4 regions of the Colwellia sp. MB02u-14 genome follow, and region 1 is predicted to be linked to each of the others. Evidence: predicted binding sites of a transcription regulator. Region 1 holds the regulator's gene; each other region holds the start of a gene.
The links. The regulator sigma-54, encoded in region 1, starts transcription at its own class of promoters, with help from an activator protein. The targets are predictions, from matches to a motif close to GTTGGCACGNNNNTNGNNT.

Region 1 (4,555 bases):
AAAAACTAACATCATAAGTTCAGAACAAGAAATTAAAATTATTGGTAAAGGATTTACCATCGATGGTAAGGGTTTAATTGTCGACTTAAACACCAACCAAATGACACTAACTAAACATGTGAAATCCATTTATGAAATTGTTAAAAAATAGCCTACTGTGCTTAATATTATCAGGCGCCTTGCTTTCATCAGCTTTCGCTGAAAAATTTGATATATCACAAAAAATTGAAATTGATGCATCAAGACAAGCAGCAGATCTTAAAAATAAAATTTTCAGCTATATCGACAACGTAGTTATCACCCAAGGTTCATTAATTATTCGTGCCGACTTGGTTCAAGTGCTAACGCAATCAGGTAGCGAAGAAAAAACCTATATTGCGAAAGGGAAACCAGCAACATTTGAACAAACGTTAACCGATGGTACTCTGCTTAATTTGCAAGCAGATGAAATACGATACGAGCCTGGAAACAATTTAGTGATCATTTCAGGAAATGCATTATTACAACAAGAAGACAGTGAAGTCAGTGGTAGTAAAATCACTTACAATATTGATACTCAGTATGTAAATGCTGAGAGTAAAACTAATGAACGAACGAAGACAATTTTTCAGCCTAAAGAAAAAGTACAAGCGAAAAAAAATGACACTAATACTCTGGAAAAAGGTAACTTATGAGTACGAGCACGCTAATGGCGAAAGGTCTTGCTAAGGCTTATAAAGGCAGAAAAGTTGTTAAGAATGTCAGTATGCAAGTCTCAGCAGGACAAATAGTGGGTTTACTCGGCCCTAATGGCGCAGGAAAAACCACCTCTTTCTATATGATTGTTGGTTTGGTTGAAAGTGATAGTGGCGATATTATTCTCAATGATGAAAACCTCACGTTAGCACCTATGCATGAACGCGCAAGAAAAGGGATAGGGTACTTGCCACAAGAAGCCTCTATCTTTCGAAAACTGAGTGTTTACGATAATATTATGGCCATTTTGCAAACACGAAAAGAATTATCTAATGCAGAACGTGAAGAAAAGCTAGAACATTTAGTTGAAGAATTTAACATAGGTCATATTAAAGATAATTTAGGCATGAGCTTATCAGGTGGTGAACGTCGCCGAGTAGAGATTGCTCGAGCTTTAGCCGCAGAGCCCAAATTTATTTTATTAGATGAACCTTTTGCGGGTGTTGACCCAATTTCAGTAGGTGATATCAAAAAAATTATTCTACACTTAAAAGAACGTGGTATTGGTGTTTTGATCACCGACCATAATGTAAGAGAAACCCTTGATGTGTGTGAACATGCTTATATTGTTAGTCATGGTGAACTTATTGCAGAAGGTAATGCAGATCAAATTCTTGCAAATCAACATGTAAGAGATGTATACCTTGGTGAACAATTCACGCTATAGTAGCTAATAAGTTAATAATATTTTCGTATATCGACAATATTCAATTAAAAATAATAGGAAGTTAATGACCTAAATGCGCCCTACTCTACAACTCCGCATAGGACAACAATTAACCATGACGCCTCAATTGCAGCAAGCAATCAAATTGCTGCAATTGTCAACGTTAGAGCTTCAGCAAGAAATTCAAGAGGCCTTAGAAAATAATCCATTACTAGAAATGGATGAATCGTCAAACAATGCTGAAGATAAAAGTACTGACAATCTTGAAGAAGCTCACACAGCTGGTGCAGGTGATATTAAAGAGAAAGCCGTTTCTGATGGCAGCGAAGACTCTACACCCACCATCGATGAGATCACCACCACTGAAGCAATGGATAAAAATGATATCCCTGAAGAATTAAACATGGATACGACCTGGGATGACAACTACACCGCAGGTGCAGCGAGTTCTAATTCGGGACCCGCTTCAGAAGATTATACTTACCAAGGCGAAACTCAAGATTCTATTCAAGACCACTTACGCTGGCAAATGGAATTAAGCCCTTTCACCGAAACCGACCGTGCTATAGCTACCGCAATCATAGATGCCGTTGACGATGCTGGCTATTTGACCGTTTCCAGTGAAGACATTCTAGACAGTGTTGCCATTGAAGGTGTTGAACTTGATGAAATAGAGGTGGTACTAAAACGTATTAACCTCTTTGACCCTGTTGGCGTTGCTGCACGTTCTATTTCAGAATGTTTAATTATTCAACTTAACCAATTTGACCCCGCAACGCCGTGGTTAGCAGAAAGTAAGTTGGTGTTACGTGACCATATTAATCTGCTGGGTAGCCGAGATTATCGTACGTTAATGCGTAAAACTCGACTAAAAGAAGAGCAACTTCGCGAAGTCGTCCGCCTGATTCAATCACTTGATCCTAGACCTGGCGACAGTGTTATCAAAAGTGATGATCAATACGTTATTCCTGATGTTTCTGTTGAAAAGAAAAATGGGCGTTGGGTTGTTGAACTAAATCCTGATACAGCACCAAAGCTGTCTGTCAATCAGCAATATGCTTCGATGTCTCGTTCGATGAAGTCAACGGCAGACACACAGTTTATTCGCTCAAATTTACAAGAAGCTAAATGGTTTATTAAAAGTTTAGAAAGTCGTAACGATACCTTATTGAAAGTGTCAAACTGTATTGTTCAACGACAAATTGGTTTTTTCGAACATGGTAATGAAGCCATGCGTCCTATGGTTCTAAATGATATTGCCGAAGCTGTCGATATGCATGAATCAACCATTTCTCGGGTAACAACACAAAAGTATATGCATACGCCACGAGGAATTTTTGAACTGAAATTTTTCTTTTCAAGTCATGTAGGGACAGAAAGTGGTGGCGAATGTTCATCAACCGCTATTCGTGCATTAATCAAAAAATTTGTCGCGGCTGAAATACCCGCAAAGCCATTAAGTGATAGTAAAATGGCTGACTTATTAGCCACTCAAGGAATAAATGTTGCTCGGCGTACTATTGCAAAATATCGCGAGTCACTTTCTATTCCCCCTTCTAACCAACGAAAAAGTTTACTTTAACGAAAAGATGAGGAATTAAGCTTATGCAAATTAATCTTTCTGGTCACCATGTTGAAATTACCGAAGCTTTACGAGAAAATGTCAATATAAAAATGGCAAAGTTGACCCGACATTTTGACCATATCAATAATGTTCATGTTGTTCTCACCGTTGAGAAATCAAACCAAATTGCAGAAGCGACGATTCATCTTAGTGGCACTGATTTACATGCTAAAGCTGAAAATCCAGATATGTACGCCTCTATTGACAGTCTTGTTGATAAACTTGATCGGCAAATATTAAAGTACAAAGGCAAAACGAATCAGCATTAATGCTGTTTTTTATCTTTTCTCTAATCAAAGAATGTAAGTAGTGTAATGAAGTTGCAAGATATCCTAACCCTTGACTGCACACTCTGTGCCGTTAAGGGGACTAGCAAAAAAAAACTCCTTGAAATAATTAGCGCCACTGCGGCAAAAAAAATTGAGAACCTTGATACACATCAGCTATTTGAAAGTTTAATGGCGCGTGAAAAAGTGGGTTCTACCGGCATCGGTAACGGTATAGCTATCCCTCATGGGCGTTTGTCAAATACCTCACAAGTCATTGCCGTTTTACTGACCAGTGAACAAGCGGTGGAATTTGACTCTATAGATAATCGCGGGGTAGATATTATTATTGCGCTGTTTGTGCCCGAAGAGAACTGCCAACAACATTTAGAAACGCTACAAAGTATTGCACAAGTATTTAGTACCAAACAAATCGCAAAACAAGTAAGAAAGTGTCAAAATTCGCAAGAGCTTTTTAATTTAATAAAGCAAGCTGCACGTTAATAAATACAATAAAAAGTCAGGAAAATTCAAATGAAACTCATGATAGTCAGTGGTCGTTCAGGGTCAGGTAAAAGTGTTGCATTGCGTGTGCTCGAAGATTTAGGCTACTACTGCGTAGATAATATTCCTGTTAACTTGTTGCCTGCGTTAGCCCATACCGTCATCAATGACTATGATAAAGTAGCCGTTAGTTTAGATGTCCGTAATTTGCCCAATGACCCTAATGATGTCTCAGAAATATTAGATTATCTACCTAAAACAGTAAAGCTCGATATACTTTATTTAGACGCCGATGATTCTGATCTTATTCGCCGTTTTAGTGAAACGCGTCGTTTACATCCGTTAATAAAACAAAATATTCCACTCGACCAAGCGATTTCTTTAGAGAAAAAACTGCTTGAACCTATTTCTACACGTGCGGGATTGTATATAAATACCAGCCAGTTATCACCTCATCAATTATCTGACTTAGTGCGCGAGCGAATTTTGGGTAAAACGTCTGCCTCAATGGTTGTGGTATTTGAATCTTTTGGCTTTAAGCATGGTGTACCTCAAGATGCAGACTATGTATTTGATGCCCGCTTTCTTCCTAACCCTTTTTGGGAAAAAGACTTAAAAGGTTTTACTGGCTTAGACCAACCTGTTCAAGACTTCCTTGCGAGCCAGCCGATAGTCACTAAATTTATCTGGCAAATTAACAGTTTTATGATGACGTGGTTGCCCCACTTAGAAAGGAATAACCGTAGCTATATTACTATC
Region 2 (4,555 bases), on a different contig from region 1:
AATAGGATACTATTATGTCTACAACTACTGGTACAGTAAAATGGTTCAACGAGTCTAAAGGTTTTGGTTTCATCGAGCAAGAATCTGGTCCTGACGTTTTCGCACATTTCTCTGCAATCTCTGGCGACGGTTTTAAAACTCTAGCTGAAGGCCAAAAAGTACAGTTTACTGTTACTCAAGGTCAGAAAGGTCCTCAAGCTGAGAACATTCAAGCTCTTTAATTTTGTATGTTGAGTTAACCTAGGTTACCTCATACAAATAAATTGCTAAAAAGGGTAAGACTTATGTCTCACCCTTTTTTTGTGGAAAAAATTTAGTTTATGCTCTCAGCTTATCAGTCGTTATCTGCTTTAAATCATTTTCAATATGATTACGCACAAGTTAATGCAGTTGCGAAACTCGATGAGCTCTCCCAGAACATTTATCAGCAAGAACAGCAGTCTTGGCTGGCTAAACGACTTAATAAACCCATTGTTATTCCCGGAATTTATTTCTATGGCAGAGTTGGGCGTGGTAAAACCATGCTTATGGATCTGTTTTTCCAACATTTAGCGATCACAGCAAAAAAACGTATTCACTTCCACCGATTTATGGAAGAAGTTCATCAGCAATTAAATTTATGTTCAGGGGAAAGTGATCCTTTAACATTTATTGCAAAGCGCTGGGCAAAAAAAATTAAGGTGCTATGTTTTGATGAATTTTTTGTTTCAGACATTGGTGACGCCATGTTGCTTTCGGGTTTGTTTCAAGCACTTTTTCAGCAAGGTATTATTTTAATTGCTACATCTAACAGTCAACCCGAGCAACTCTACAGAAACGGTTTACAGCGTGAACGCTTTCTACCAACTATCGGTCTAATTAATAAGCATTGCCAAGTGTTATCAGTTGATGGTGACATTGACCATCGTTTAGGCCACGATGAAGTTGCAATCGAGTATCGTGATTATAGCTTTCCCTTGGCTAAAAATAATACTCTGGTTAATCGATTCTTTGAAGTTACAGGGAGTAAAGTAAGTTCAGGTTATATAACAGTTAACCACCGTAAAATAGCTTACCAAGCGAAAACTGATAAAACGATACTCTTTGATTTTTATGCGCTTTGTTCAGGCCCAAGAAGTCAGCGAGACTATATGCGTTTGGCTGATAGTTTTAAAACAGTATTACTTGATCAAGTCCCACAGTTCAATGGAGAAAGAATTATTTCAGTTGCCTCTGGCGTGGAAGATGGCTATCAACGTGAGGGTAAAATATTGGGTGAGCTTCGTCATTTAGATGACGAAGCTCGACGTTTTATTGCGTTGGTTGATGAGTTCTATGATAGAAAGATAAGACTTATTATTAACGCTGAAGTTGATGTTTTTGACCTTTATCAGGGGCAACAATTAATTTTTGAATTTGCCCGTTGTCAATCAAGACTGATTGAAATGCAAAACATATCATATTAACTAAAACTTTGTTTTCTTAACCAAATAATAGCTTTTTATTCTCTTTCTTATTGTTTGTTTTTATATACCCTATTGAATTTTATTACTTTTATTTTATGGCACCTATTTTGTAATAACGAGCTTAGTTATGCGTTATTTAGTTAAAGACAACATTTTATAAGAGAAGGGATAATATGAAAACACTAATCGCTACGGCACTAATATTGGCAAGCAGCAGTTCATTTGCTTCTAAAGCATCATTTACCAATGACTCATGCAATGCAGACATATCAGGAGGCGTTAAAATTACCGCCACAGCCATTGAATTCTCAAGAGATAAAAAAGCGCTCTACAAAATTGTTGATAATGAAATGCTATACGTTAATGACAATAAAATCGCTTTATCTGATAGTCAGCAATCTTTAGTTACCGATTATGCTATGCGTATTAGATCTGCTGTTCCGCAAGTAAAAGGGATTGCATTAGATGCTATTGATCTTGCGAGTGATGGCGTAAATTTAGCCTTTAATGAATTGCTAGGTGAGGGGAATGATATTAGTGCTGAAATTGGTGCCCAACTCTCAGAAATACGTAAAGAAATCGATGAAGGTTTTACTCACCATAAAGACATTTATTTTGATGAAAACGGCTTTTCAGGAGACGATTTTTTCAATGAAGATTTCGAACAGCGTATTGAGAGTGCTGTAGAGCAAACAGTGCAAAATTCGATAGGCAGTTTGATGATTGCTGTTGGTCAACAGATGCTTTTTTCTGGGGGCGATATGGATGCCTTTGAAACACGTATGGAAGATTTTGGTGAAAAGATGGAATACGAAATGAAATCTCGTGGTAACGAAATAGAAACGCGAAGCGAGGAGCTTTGTCAGTCAGTTATCGCAATTGATGCTCTTGAAGATCAATTAACGGATGAGATAATTGAGCTAAAAGATTTTAATTTGCTAACCACCAAAGTTATGGCTAAAGACCGCAAAGATCTGATGTAGTATTTCTATATAACTGTGTAACGTCATTAGCGTTTATATAGTCTTTGAGCTGTTATTCTACTGTTACTGTCACCATAAAACGAGCGAAGACTATAAATCTTACTCGTTTTTATGTTCAGGAAGAACGGTATGTCACGGTCACATGGATGTGAAAGAGTAACGATGTTCAGGAAGAACGGTATGTCACGGTCACATGGATGTGAAAGAGTAACGATGTTCAGGAAGAACGGTATGTCACGGTCACATGGATGTGAAAGAGTAACGGTGTTCAGGAAGAACGGTATGTCACGGTCACATGGATGTGAAAGAGTGACGATGTTCAGGAAGAACGGTATGTCACGGTCACATGGATGTGAAAGAGTGACGATCTTCAGGAAAAACGATATGAACTGTATTATTACAAATCACAAGTACCTCTGTTCATAGAGGTAATATCACAGGAAAATAGATGTAAAATTTGGCCTTTTAGCTTTTGAAACGAAGTTAACTATTGGTCATTTGGGATTGTTCATCAGCCCAATTTAGTGCTTCATTATAATCTTTAATGACTTTCTCTTTTTCAATACCTAATTTTTTCATGACAATAGTGGTTTTTTCCCATTGTGCATGTTCAATAAACTCTAACAATTGTATTAATTCAGCCAAGACTCCTTTTTTAGTGAGTAAAGGATCTTTTATTTCTTGAGCAAGAGGAAGTTTTTCTAAAACTGTTTCAAGTTTTTCATCTAAAATGGCATCAATTAATGACAATAGTCCCGTTAAAAATGCAATTGAGCTATTTACTGGAACACTAATGTTTTTTGCAACAAGCTCACAAAACTTTGCTCGAGCCATTGCTGAATTGATTAACTCAGAAGGCTTGTCAGGGTTAACATTTATAGCAAACATTAGACCTAAAAAACGCTTTAACTCATCAGAGCCTAAGGTTACAAGTGCTTGTTTTATTGTAGATATCTCTGTGCTCCTCCGGAAAATTGCTGAGTTGACATATCTTAATAATTTATATGAAAGTGTCACATCACGCTCAAATACAGATGTAATACTGATTAAATCTAATTCGGGTTTTGATGTTTCATAAAGTAACTCAGCCATCGCTATTTGTGACGGAGATAGACTTTTAGTTTTTATCATTTCAGGCTTTGCAAAGAAAAAACCTTGGAACAGTTCAAAACCTAATTCTAAAGCTTGATTGTATTCTTCGTATGTTTCAACTTTTTCTGCAAGTAACTTAATATCAGGAAAATTTATAATCGCCTGCTTAACTTCTTTTATCTCTTCAATAGTGGAAATTTTCCAATCTATTTTTATTATTTTGATATATGGGAAGAAGTGCATCCACACTTTTTGATGTTCGTAGTCATCAAGCGCTAATGTGTACCCTTGCTCGTAAAGATCTTTACAAATAGCTAGCAGTTTTTTACCCGGCTTAACCGTCTCTAGAATCTCTACAACTACTTCATCAGTCGCTAGCATATTTGCGTAACCAAGGCTTAACGTTTCGAGTGTAAAATTAATAAAGGCAGGTTTATTAGCGGTAAATTCACCAATACCTAAGTTAAATTTACTTGCTTCGATCATTTTGGTTGTGGCTTCGTCGCCATCAATGTCAGGAAAAACGTTATCAATACTGTCTCTAAATAACAATTCATAGGCAAAAAGATTTTTGTCTTTATCTAGAATGGGTTGCCTTGCGGCATAAAAATACATAATAATTCCTGAACACATCATAACTACAGTGAATATATTGTAAATATGACCAATTAGCATTAACTATTTCTATATATTAGTCACTGTCATAAAAACATTACATTTATAATACATTTTATAGACACGAAAAGAATAAAAGTATAGTAATAGAAAAATATCTAGTCATACTAGTCTTACTCTATTTTTTGTTCTGTAGCAGAAATTTACTTTTACACAGCAAAGATATTATAATATTTTTCGGAGGTTAGTTTGGCTTTTGGTACGTTATTTTCTTTAGGTTTATATTTTATTGTCATGATCGGTATAGGCTTATATGCCTATAAAAAATCAACCAGTGATGCTGCGGGTTATATGTTGGGCGGTCGTAATTTAAGCCCTTCAGTTACTGCACTCTCTGCTGGTGCTTCTGACATGAGTGGT
Region 3 (4,555 bases), 340 kb from region 1:
AACGGTCTTGGCATTGGCACATATAATGCTGAACCTGTACTTGGCGCAACATCTTCTTTTGCTTCGCCTTCAGCACTGTCATCGCCACTGTTGCCATCAAGTTCAGCGTCAAGTTGATCTTGAGAAACAGGATCGTCTCCTCCCATAAAGAAATAAACGCCACCGCCTACACTAGCCAATATCACAACAGCAGCAATGATAATGATCATCTTTTTGCTTTTGCCTTTACTGTCTAATTCTAACTCTTTACCTTCGCCTTTTTCTTCAGCCATCATCGAGCCTTTAATATCTATTTAAATGTTAGGTTTATGTTTAATCAACTATATCGTTGAATCGCCAGCTAGCCAATGAGTTTTCTCATTTAAGCGTAGTAATCTACGCCAGTTGATGAACCTTTAACCAAATTTAGTGTTTGCGTATCACTTAACGCTGATAATTCATTACCAGTAACATCGCCCTCACCACCTTGATCACCACCGCCAAGTTCATCTTCATTTTGTTGTTTGCTTTGTTGCTCGACATTGGCATCGCCAACATCAACACCACTTTCAGCAAGCATCTCTTTTAATCGACCTAAGTTTTGATCAAAAGCTTCTTTTGCCTGCTGGTTTTGCACCGTAAAGTTAACAACAGCCTGCTCATTTTGCATATTAATTTTAACGTTAACATTACCTAGTTCTTGAGGATCAAGACGAATTTCAATTTGTTGAAGTTTCTGGTTCATCATTACCATAACTTTATCTTTCAACGCGCCCGCAAAATCTTTACGGTATACTGATAAAGTTTCATTGTATAATGAAGTCGCTTGCTTTGCATTCGTGACCGATTGAGCCGTAGATTGAACATTTTCACTGCTCAGTTTGGTGATCATCTCTTCAGTAAAAGCTGCTGATTTTGTCGCTTCATTAACTTGAAGAATATCTCTGTTAAGCGCATTTTCAATACTGATATTCATTTGTTTTTTATCAAAAATCTCATTAAATGGTTTTTCTTTAACTGATACTTCATTATTGACCAATTTTTCAGTGTTAGATAAACTTTGTGCCATTTTCTTGTTTTGTTGCTCTGACGACTGCTCTTGAGATTGTTCGCCAGCACTTGAGTTTTGTGCCTCAAGTACTTTGTGGGTTGCTTGATTGATCACTCGACTTTGATTCTGGTTACTTTCTTGAGCTTGTTTTTCGCCAGGAACGCTCACTCCAGCAAAAGCGACTTTATCTGTATTGATATTGTTAGCATCAATTTCACCCACCAAGTTTTCGTTTTTAACCGTTATGGGTAATGCCGTCTCGGCTCCCTCTTTTGTTAACGAGGTATGATTTTTCGCATTACTTTGTGGGGTTTTATCATGCGTTGTCACTTTATCTTGACTACCTAAAAACGCTGTATTGACTTTTTCTAATTCACCTTCAATCGCTGTATTTTCTTCACCAACCGCAAGGGCTTCAAGATCACTTGCTGACATTTGCTGCTTTGTCACATTGTTAACGTCAGTTTGGGTTGACAGCAGGGTTTTAAGATCAGTGAATTTCATTGATGAAACTTGCTCATTTCCTGTTTTCCCCTCGACTACAGCAATGTCTAACTTACTTTCATTTTTAATCACTTTACCCGCATCAACAACGGGTGGGATTTGAGCGTCAGTTTTATTTATCAATGCCGCGTTTTTGCTAGCTACCTGCATTTTTAATTGCTCAGCTACGTTTTTATCGGGGGTAGGTTTTACTGAATTATCTTCAATTTCACCTGTTTTTATTTTATAATTTCCACCAAGTACTTGCTTTAAAAGCACTTCTAATTCAGTTTTGTCTTGCTGCTTCCCAGCACTTTCTAGGGTTGATAATTTTTCATTAGTTTTTGGCGTAACCGTATTTTCACCATCGGATAATATTTTTTGAGAAGCAGACAAGAACGACATCAGTTGCTCGGTAGTACTTTCTGTATTTTTAGAGGTCGTCGATTCGTTATTAACGTTTACGACTATTGTACTTTTCTGCTCAGGATCTTCTTTTTGAGCATTTTCTAGCTGATCTTTTCTTTCATTGATATCTTGATCATCACTAGGCAACTGTTCTGCTGATTGACTCTTATGAGTTTCAGTGTTGATTTCTTCATCAGATGCCGTACCTAACTCTTTATCTTTCGACGGAACACCTTTATTTACGGGGTTACTTTCTGCATCAACTTTCGCTTTGTTGCCACTTATTTCTTGTTTCTTGCCGCTTTGTTGGTTTTGATAATGTTGATCCACCATTTGCGCAAAATCTTTATTTGGATTTTTTGACGAGCCTGTTACTCTTGACTGAACAGAACTAAAGTCCTTACTTGGCGCTATATCTATGGCTAATGTATTAACTTGCGGCATAGTAAACCTTTTCATTTCAACGGTAAGTTTGAGCTATATTTAAAAGAGTTATAGCATTTTTTATGGCTAATTTTTTCTAACACATAAGTAAGCAAGTATTGTTCCAAAGAATATTGTAATCTTTAGAAATAGCTTTATCTCTGCATTTTTTGTCGCACAAATTGTTGAGTAGCAATTTCATCAAACATTTTTTGTTCTTGTTTATTTGCAATAATGGCCAGTGCTTGTCTTTTTTTATCACGAAGCAATTCCACTGCTTGAATTTTTTGTCGCTGAGCAAACCACTGTTGCTTGCTCTGTTCGACTATTGCCTTGCTTTGCGTGATGGCAATATCTACTTGCTGAGCTGCGTTGTCTAGCTTGGCAATAAAGGCATGAAAATGGCTAAATGTTGCGCTATCGATACCGACCATTGAACGTTCATTTAACCGTTTCATATACTCAAGTCGATACTCGCTAACACTGTTTAACCGTTCAATATTCTGCTGATATTCAAATTCAGCCGTTTGTAGTGCTTGCGCTGCTTTTTTTTCTTTGTCTTGTTCATAACGATGTAAGGTATCCAGTTGCTTTAATGGCATAAGTTACCCCTTTGTAATAGTGAATGGCCAAGTAGCGTTACTACACTTTCTTTAACAACACGATGCAAGAATATTTTATTATCCCTGCGCTGTTTGTGCGTGTGCTTGCGCTGCAGAAAATATTTCTTGGAGTTGCGTTAAGCTTTGATCATAAGGAATAACTTCCAACATTTTTTGTTGTAAGAAAAATTTGATCACTGGCATTAAGTCAATTGACTGATCAATACGAGGATCATTGCCACGGCTATAAGCGCCAATAGCAATCAAATCTTTGTTTTGCTGGTATAGGGAATAAACTTGTTTTAATTGTCGAGCGAGTTGCTGATGCTCTTCACTGGTCACCATTGGCATTACACGACTAATAGAACCTTCGATATCAACCGCAGGATAGTGACCTGCATCAGCTAAAGCACGAGATAAAACAATATGTCCATCTAAAATTGCCCGAGAAGCATCTGCAATAGGGTCTTGTAGATCATCACCTTCTGTTAATACCGTAAAAAATGCGGTTATTGATCCCTGACCTTCACCACCATTACCCGCTCGTTCTACCAGTTGTGGTAACTTTGAAAATACTGAAGGCGGATAACCTTTGGTTGCTGGAGGCTCGCCCACAGCGAGTGCTATTTCTCGTTGCGCTTGTGCATAACGTGTCAGCGAGTCGACCAATAATAAAACATTTAAGCCTTGATCTCGAAAATACTCAGCAATTTGTACCGCTGTTTCACAACCTTTTAGACGCATTAATGGCGAATTATCTGCAGGCGCAGCAACAACAACTGATCGTGCGCGTCCTTCTTCATCTAAAATTTCTTCAATAAATTCTTTAACTTCTCGGCCACGTTCACCAATTAATCCCACCACAATTACATCAGCAGTTGTGCCACGTGTCATCATTCCTAGCAAAACACTTTTACCAACACCTGAGCCAGCGAACAGCCCCATACGCTGACCCACACCTACGGTTAAAAAGCTATTAATAGCACGTACACCAACGTCTAGAGGTTTGGTAATTGCCCGTCTCGATAAAGGGTTAATGGGTTTATTATTTATTTGGTAATGACCCGAGTTTTTGATTGGACCTTTACCGTCTAAGGGTTTACCTACACCATCAACGACTCGGCCAAGCAAATCCATTGAAAAAGGTAAGCGAGCTTTCGTCGCTAGCGGCACAACGCGCGCGCCAGGTAAAACGCCTTGTAAGCTTTGTTCTGGCATTAAATAAGTGATGTCTTTAGAAAATCCGACAATCTCGGCGATTAAATCGCCTTGTGCGGTCTCGACCAGACATTGGCTTCCTACTGCGGCTTTAACCCCAACAGCTTCTAAGGTTAAACCCACAACCCTTACTAAGCGCCCCGCGACAGAAACTTTATGCGGATGGACAAACTCTTGACAGTTTTTTAGTCTTTCATTTAGGCGAAAGGTATTAACCATAGCGGTATTTTGACTCTTTTATACAAGAAATTACTGATGTAATGCATCTTGCAAAAATGAGTCCAATACTTCTTTCATCCGTGATTTAACACTCAAATCTACGTTGGAAGTACTGTTTTCAATTTGACAACTACCAGGAACAAGCTGTGGTGCAGCAAGCAAGCGCCAACCT
Region 4 (4,555 bases), on a different contig from region 1:
CAACCGTTTTCTCAAGCCCCTTTACCCATGATCATAAAAAAAAATCCCGGTAAACCTATCCAAGCGAGACTGTATTTCTCTTCTGTTGCTAAGTATTCAAGCTTTGCTTTTGATACGGTGCAGGCGACCATTATAAAAAAAGCACCGAAAAATGAAACTAAAAGCGAAACTCAGACGGTTAAGAGAATACCGTTAAAAAGAGAGTCCACCACCCAAGCTAAAATATTGCCGAAGCAGCCAAACAATAAAAATTGTTAACAAGTGATAGCTCAAATAAAAGTATTTCACAAACGTCACTAAGGAAGCTGGGGCAACGTTTGAATAATCAAGCAAGTGAAACGCGCAAGATGACAATTTCAATCAATACTGAACCCATAAAAATACTCTTGCACCATCGATAACAAGGTTTAATCAACAACCCGATGCTAAAGCGAAAATAAAGCAAGTAGATTGAATAGCAGTAAGGTTAATATCGCAATAACAGCAATATCAGATTTGCTTGGGGGAAGTGTTCGATGTAATAGCATGCCTGATTTAAAAGACTTCTAAGATAAAAGAAAGAAATAGGCACAAAAAAAACCAGGGAGGATATCACTGGTTTTTTAATCAATATAAAACTAAAGAGGGTTAGATTGAGAAAGAAGAACCACAACCACAAGTCGAAGATGCATTGGGGTTATTTACTAAGAATCGACTGCCTTCTAGGCCTTCAATATAATCGACTTCACCATCAACTAAGTATTGTAAACTCATCGGGTCAATAACCATAGTAACGCCTTTTTTAACGATGGTCATGTCACCATCGTTCACTTTTTCATCAAAAGTAAAGCCATATGAAAATCCAGAGCAGCCACCACCTGTTACATACACTCTTAATTTTAATTCCGGGTTCTCTTCTTCTGTTATCAAAGACAACACTTTAGTTGCGGCGGCATCGGAAAATTTTATCGGTAATTCAGGAGTTGACATATTACTCTACTTACAAAGATGTTAACGGGATTGTCTCAGAGCCATTATCTTAAACTTGACTAATTTAGTCAAGTATTCACTTGTTTAGTCTGCTAACCCCAATAAAAAGTAATGTTTCACAAATATAACAAAAAAAATGCGCCATATTTCTCAATATAACGCATTGATCAGGTTATTAATGAAAGATTAATTTTTTACTTTTCTACGGTAAGTAAAACCAGCCATAGCAAGCAACATTAATACAATAGTTCCTGGTTCTGACACAGGAGTTGAACCACCAGAAAATGAAGCAACACCTTCAATAATGTCGTTAGCGCATGTCATTGCCCAGCGAAAAGCAATTTGATTAGCGGTAGCAAGTGCGGTACCACTCACATCAAAAGAAAAACTAACTTTACCGTAGCCATTCCATGTTTCACCAACGGTCTTAGCATAGCTATAATTAGTATCTACATACCATGAAGATGAATCATGAACTATATCGCTATTTCTATCCGCAAGCATTACCGCTTGGTTATCACGAGAACTAGTACCATGAAGATCAGACGAACTCACTACCTGATTACTGCCAAAGCCTGACTTTAATTCCCCAGTTCCTGACGTAAATTTACGTGCACCACTAAGGTCGTAAACGTAGTTCCAATTTGTGCCGGTATTTGATTTATCTGCAGTACTAGTATATCTGTCACGTGAGTTATTTCGTTTGGGATCCCAAGGCGATTCTCCAGTACTGTCAAAACTATTATCAGCAGCCATAAACAAATCACCAAGCTTGATACCGTCTGTATTTATATCGTTGTAAAATGCAGTAAAGATGTCAACAGATAGTATGGTGCCAACACGAGAAACGAACATTTGGTCAACATCAAATAGGTAAGATTCACCATTGATGTCATTTCTATTACCTTTACCTATATAATTATCTTGAATATCTGAATAACCATTATCAGTGTACTCCTTCATTATTTCATCGGCGGTAAGTGTTGTAGCAAACGCGTTAATACTTGATACTGAAAGTGCAGCTATTGCAATCCATTTTAAACATTTCATATTTTTAAACCTACTTCTAAATACCGGCATCAATACATGTGTAATCAAAACACAAGATTATGTATAATTTATTATCTACTAATTCAGTCTTATTCAAAATTCAAGCCAATATGTAAAAAACCAATAACTTCAATAATATAGAGAAATATATAGATATATACTCATTATATTACCTAAAAGTGTAAAAATTATCGACAACTATTATTTCATCCATTAAACAATTAAAGATCTTCTAGATATTAATAATAACTCCGAGTATCCTTAACAATTGATTTTCATAAAAGAAATATTTCAATGATATCTTTAATAAAAACGACTTTAGCCTTACTCACTGGCACGCTTTTATTGCTAAGTACCCATTCTCTAGCTTTTACCGAGCAAAATGCAGATAAACCTTATGAAGATGCACTCAAAAGTTTTTATATCTCTGAACTGAACGCTGCAATTATTCATTTGAAAAATGCTTTAAAAAATGATCCTAAGCATTTACCTTCAATGGTTTTACTCGCCGAAGTGTATATTGCGATGGGTGATGGCGCTTCCGCTGAGAATCAGTTAGAAAAAGCCCAAAATAATAAAGCGGATGAAAGTAAGGTACTTCCTTTAATGCTCGAGGCTTATCTGTTACAACAAAAATATAAAGAAGTGATTAATGCCCCTATTGCAGCTGACACCCAAAAAAAACAGCTTAATAAAATTGCGATATTACAAGGAAGAGCTTTTATCGCGATGAACAATTTAGCGCAAGCAAGAATATTATTTCAAAAAGCATTAGAACATGTACCTAATAGCATTAAAGCACAATTAGGCCTCGCACAAGTATACTTACTTAAAGGAAACATACTTCAAGCGAGAGCTTACCTCAGCCAAGTACTAGCGGTATCTCCAACAAATAGTATTGCTTTAACAATGCTTGCTAATATAGAACAGCAAGTAGGCAATAAATTAGAGTCATTGAGTATTATTTCTCAGGTTATCGAATTAAACAATAAGGACTTCCCTGCGCTACTAACACGAGCAAGCCTATATATTGAGCTAGGAAATTTTCAACTTGCCTTGAACGACATTGATGTTATTACGACAGAAATCCCTAATGAACCTAAAGCGAATTATTTAAAAATAATAGCAAACAGTGCGCTAGGAAATACAAAGGAAGTAGAGGAAACAACCGCTCATATTAATGTGGTATTAACCGGTTTACCTGAGGAGGTAATGAAACAAAATCCGGTCTATCTTTATTTAGCTGGCGTACTAAGTTTCCAACAACAAGAAAACCTTAAAGCTCAAGAGTTTTTGCAAAAATACCTTGCCATCATTAATAATGATACAAGAGCATTAAAGTTAGCGGCCCAAGTCGAGTTATCATTAAATAGCCCATTTCGAGCGAAAACATTATTGGTAAAATCAAAGTTAGTCGATCCAGATGATATCGAAACCTGGTCTCTACTTGGGCAAACTTATACAATACTAGGTGAGCTACAACTTGCTGAAAATTATCTAATCGACGTTGTTAATAATAAAGACAACCCAAAGGCTTTGTTTGACTTAGCAAACTTAGAGATGCTGACCGGGAAGTTTTCACAAGCGATTATCCACCTTGAACAGGCAAAGTCACTCGATACCAACGTAAGCTTAATTGTATTATTGGCAGAGGCTTACCAGAAAAACAATCAATTTGAACAAGCACTCGAACAATTAGACCTTGCGCTAACATTACAAAATGACGATAGCGTTTTACACTTACGAAAAGGCATCCTCTTAGGTCGATTAAACAAACATCTTCTGGCAAAAAAATCACTAGAACAATCTTTAGCTTTAAACCCAAATAACCTTAGAACGCTTGTTCATTTATCAAGAATAGATGTTATTGAGCAACAGTCTGACAAAGCTATTGAGAAAATCAATAAAAAAGTGTCTGAATTAAAAGAGCCTAATGCATTTTTATTAATCGAGCTAGGCAATATACATCGCATAACAAAAAACAATAATGATGCACTAGATGCATACAAAAAAGCGTTTAGTGTTGATAACAATAACCCAACAGCATTAATCAACATTATTGAGATGCAAGTAATGCTTGGTCAGCTAAAAGAAGCTATAACGCTGACAAATAAATTTTTGAACAAAAACAATAAAGTTGGAAGTGTTTATTTAGCACTCGCTAATTTATATATGGCTGATAAAGCCTATGAAAAGGCTTTTAGCACTTTTGAATTAGCCGTAAAGAATAGCAATGACAAATCAAATATTTATAATGTTTTTGCTGATGCACAATTGTCCCGTTCTGATTTTGAGGGAGCCACTCTCAGCTTAAAACGCTCGATTTCATGGAATAGCGAAAACGTTGACTCATATTTAAAATTATTTAATATTTACGTAGAGCAAAAAAATGAACGACTTGCTTTAGATATTTTACAAAGCATATCAGAGAGAAGTACTAACCTTGTTTTTTTGAAGAATTTAGAAGGTGACTTATACCGACAATTAGAAAAATTTGATAAAGCAGAAAACTTATTTTTGGTTTCCTTGAAAAAAA

Region 2: H4J52_RS17535 (DUF2884 family protein) is a predicted target of sigma-54. The motif match lies at 1,540-1,558, and genes of this name have one in related genera.
Region 3: H4J52_RS10775 (flagellar hook-length control protein FliK) is a predicted target of sigma-54. The motif match lies at 2,455-2,473, and genes of this name have one in related genera.
Region 4: H4J52_RS15545 (PEP-CTERM sorting domain-containing protein) is a predicted target of sigma-54. The motif match lies at 2,111-2,129, and genes of this name have one in related genera.

Annotation. Positions count from the first base shown of each region.
Region 1 covers NZ_JACGUX010000079.1:441,424-445,978, forward strand. Annotated here, with positions in the region: gene lptC (LPS export ABC transporter periplasmic protein LptC) at 1-151, shown strand, start outside; gene lptA (lipopolysaccharide transport periplasmic protein LptA) at 132-674, shown strand; gene lptB (LPS export ABC transporter ATP-binding protein) at 671-1,402, shown strand; gene H4J52_RS12355 (RNA polymerase factor sigma-54) at 1,476-2,984, shown strand; gene hpf (ribosome hibernation promoting factor) at 3,008-3,295, shown strand; gene ptsN (PTS IIA-like nitrogen regulatory protein PtsN) at 3,341-3,796, shown strand; gene rapZ (RNase adapter RapZ) at 3,827-4,555, shown strand, end outside.
Region 2 covers NZ_JACGUX010000087.1:259,248-263,802, reverse strand. Annotated here, with positions in the region: gene H4J52_RS17545 (cold-shock protein) at 15-221, shown strand; gene zapE (cell division protein ZapE) at 321-1,445, shown strand; gene H4J52_RS17535 (DUF2884 family protein) at 1,619-2,428, shown strand; gene H4J52_RS17530 (EAL and HDOD domain-containing protein) at 2,912-4,135, opposite strand; gene putP (sodium/proline symporter PutP) at 4,385-4,555, shown strand, end outside.
Region 3 covers NZ_JACGUX010000079.1:96,464-101,018, forward strand. Annotated here, with positions in the region: gene fliL (flagellar basal body-associated protein FliL) at 1-272, opposite strand, end outside; gene H4J52_RS10775 (flagellar hook-length control protein FliK) at 362-2,365, opposite strand; gene fliJ (flagellar export protein FliJ) at 2,500-2,946, opposite strand; gene fliI (flagellar protein export ATPase FliI) at 3,025-4,383, opposite strand; gene fliH (flagellar assembly protein FliH) at 4,414-4,555, opposite strand, start outside.
Region 4 covers NZ_JACGUX010000085.1:66,716-71,270, forward strand. Annotated here, with positions in the region: gene H4J52_RS15535 (hypothetical protein) at 1-258, shown strand, start outside; gene erpA (iron-sulfur cluster insertion protein ErpA) at 628-969, opposite strand; gene H4J52_RS15545 (PEP-CTERM sorting domain-containing protein) at 1,156-2,019, opposite strand; gene prsT (XrtA/PEP-CTERM system TPR-repeat protein PrsT) at 2,314-4,555, shown strand, end outside.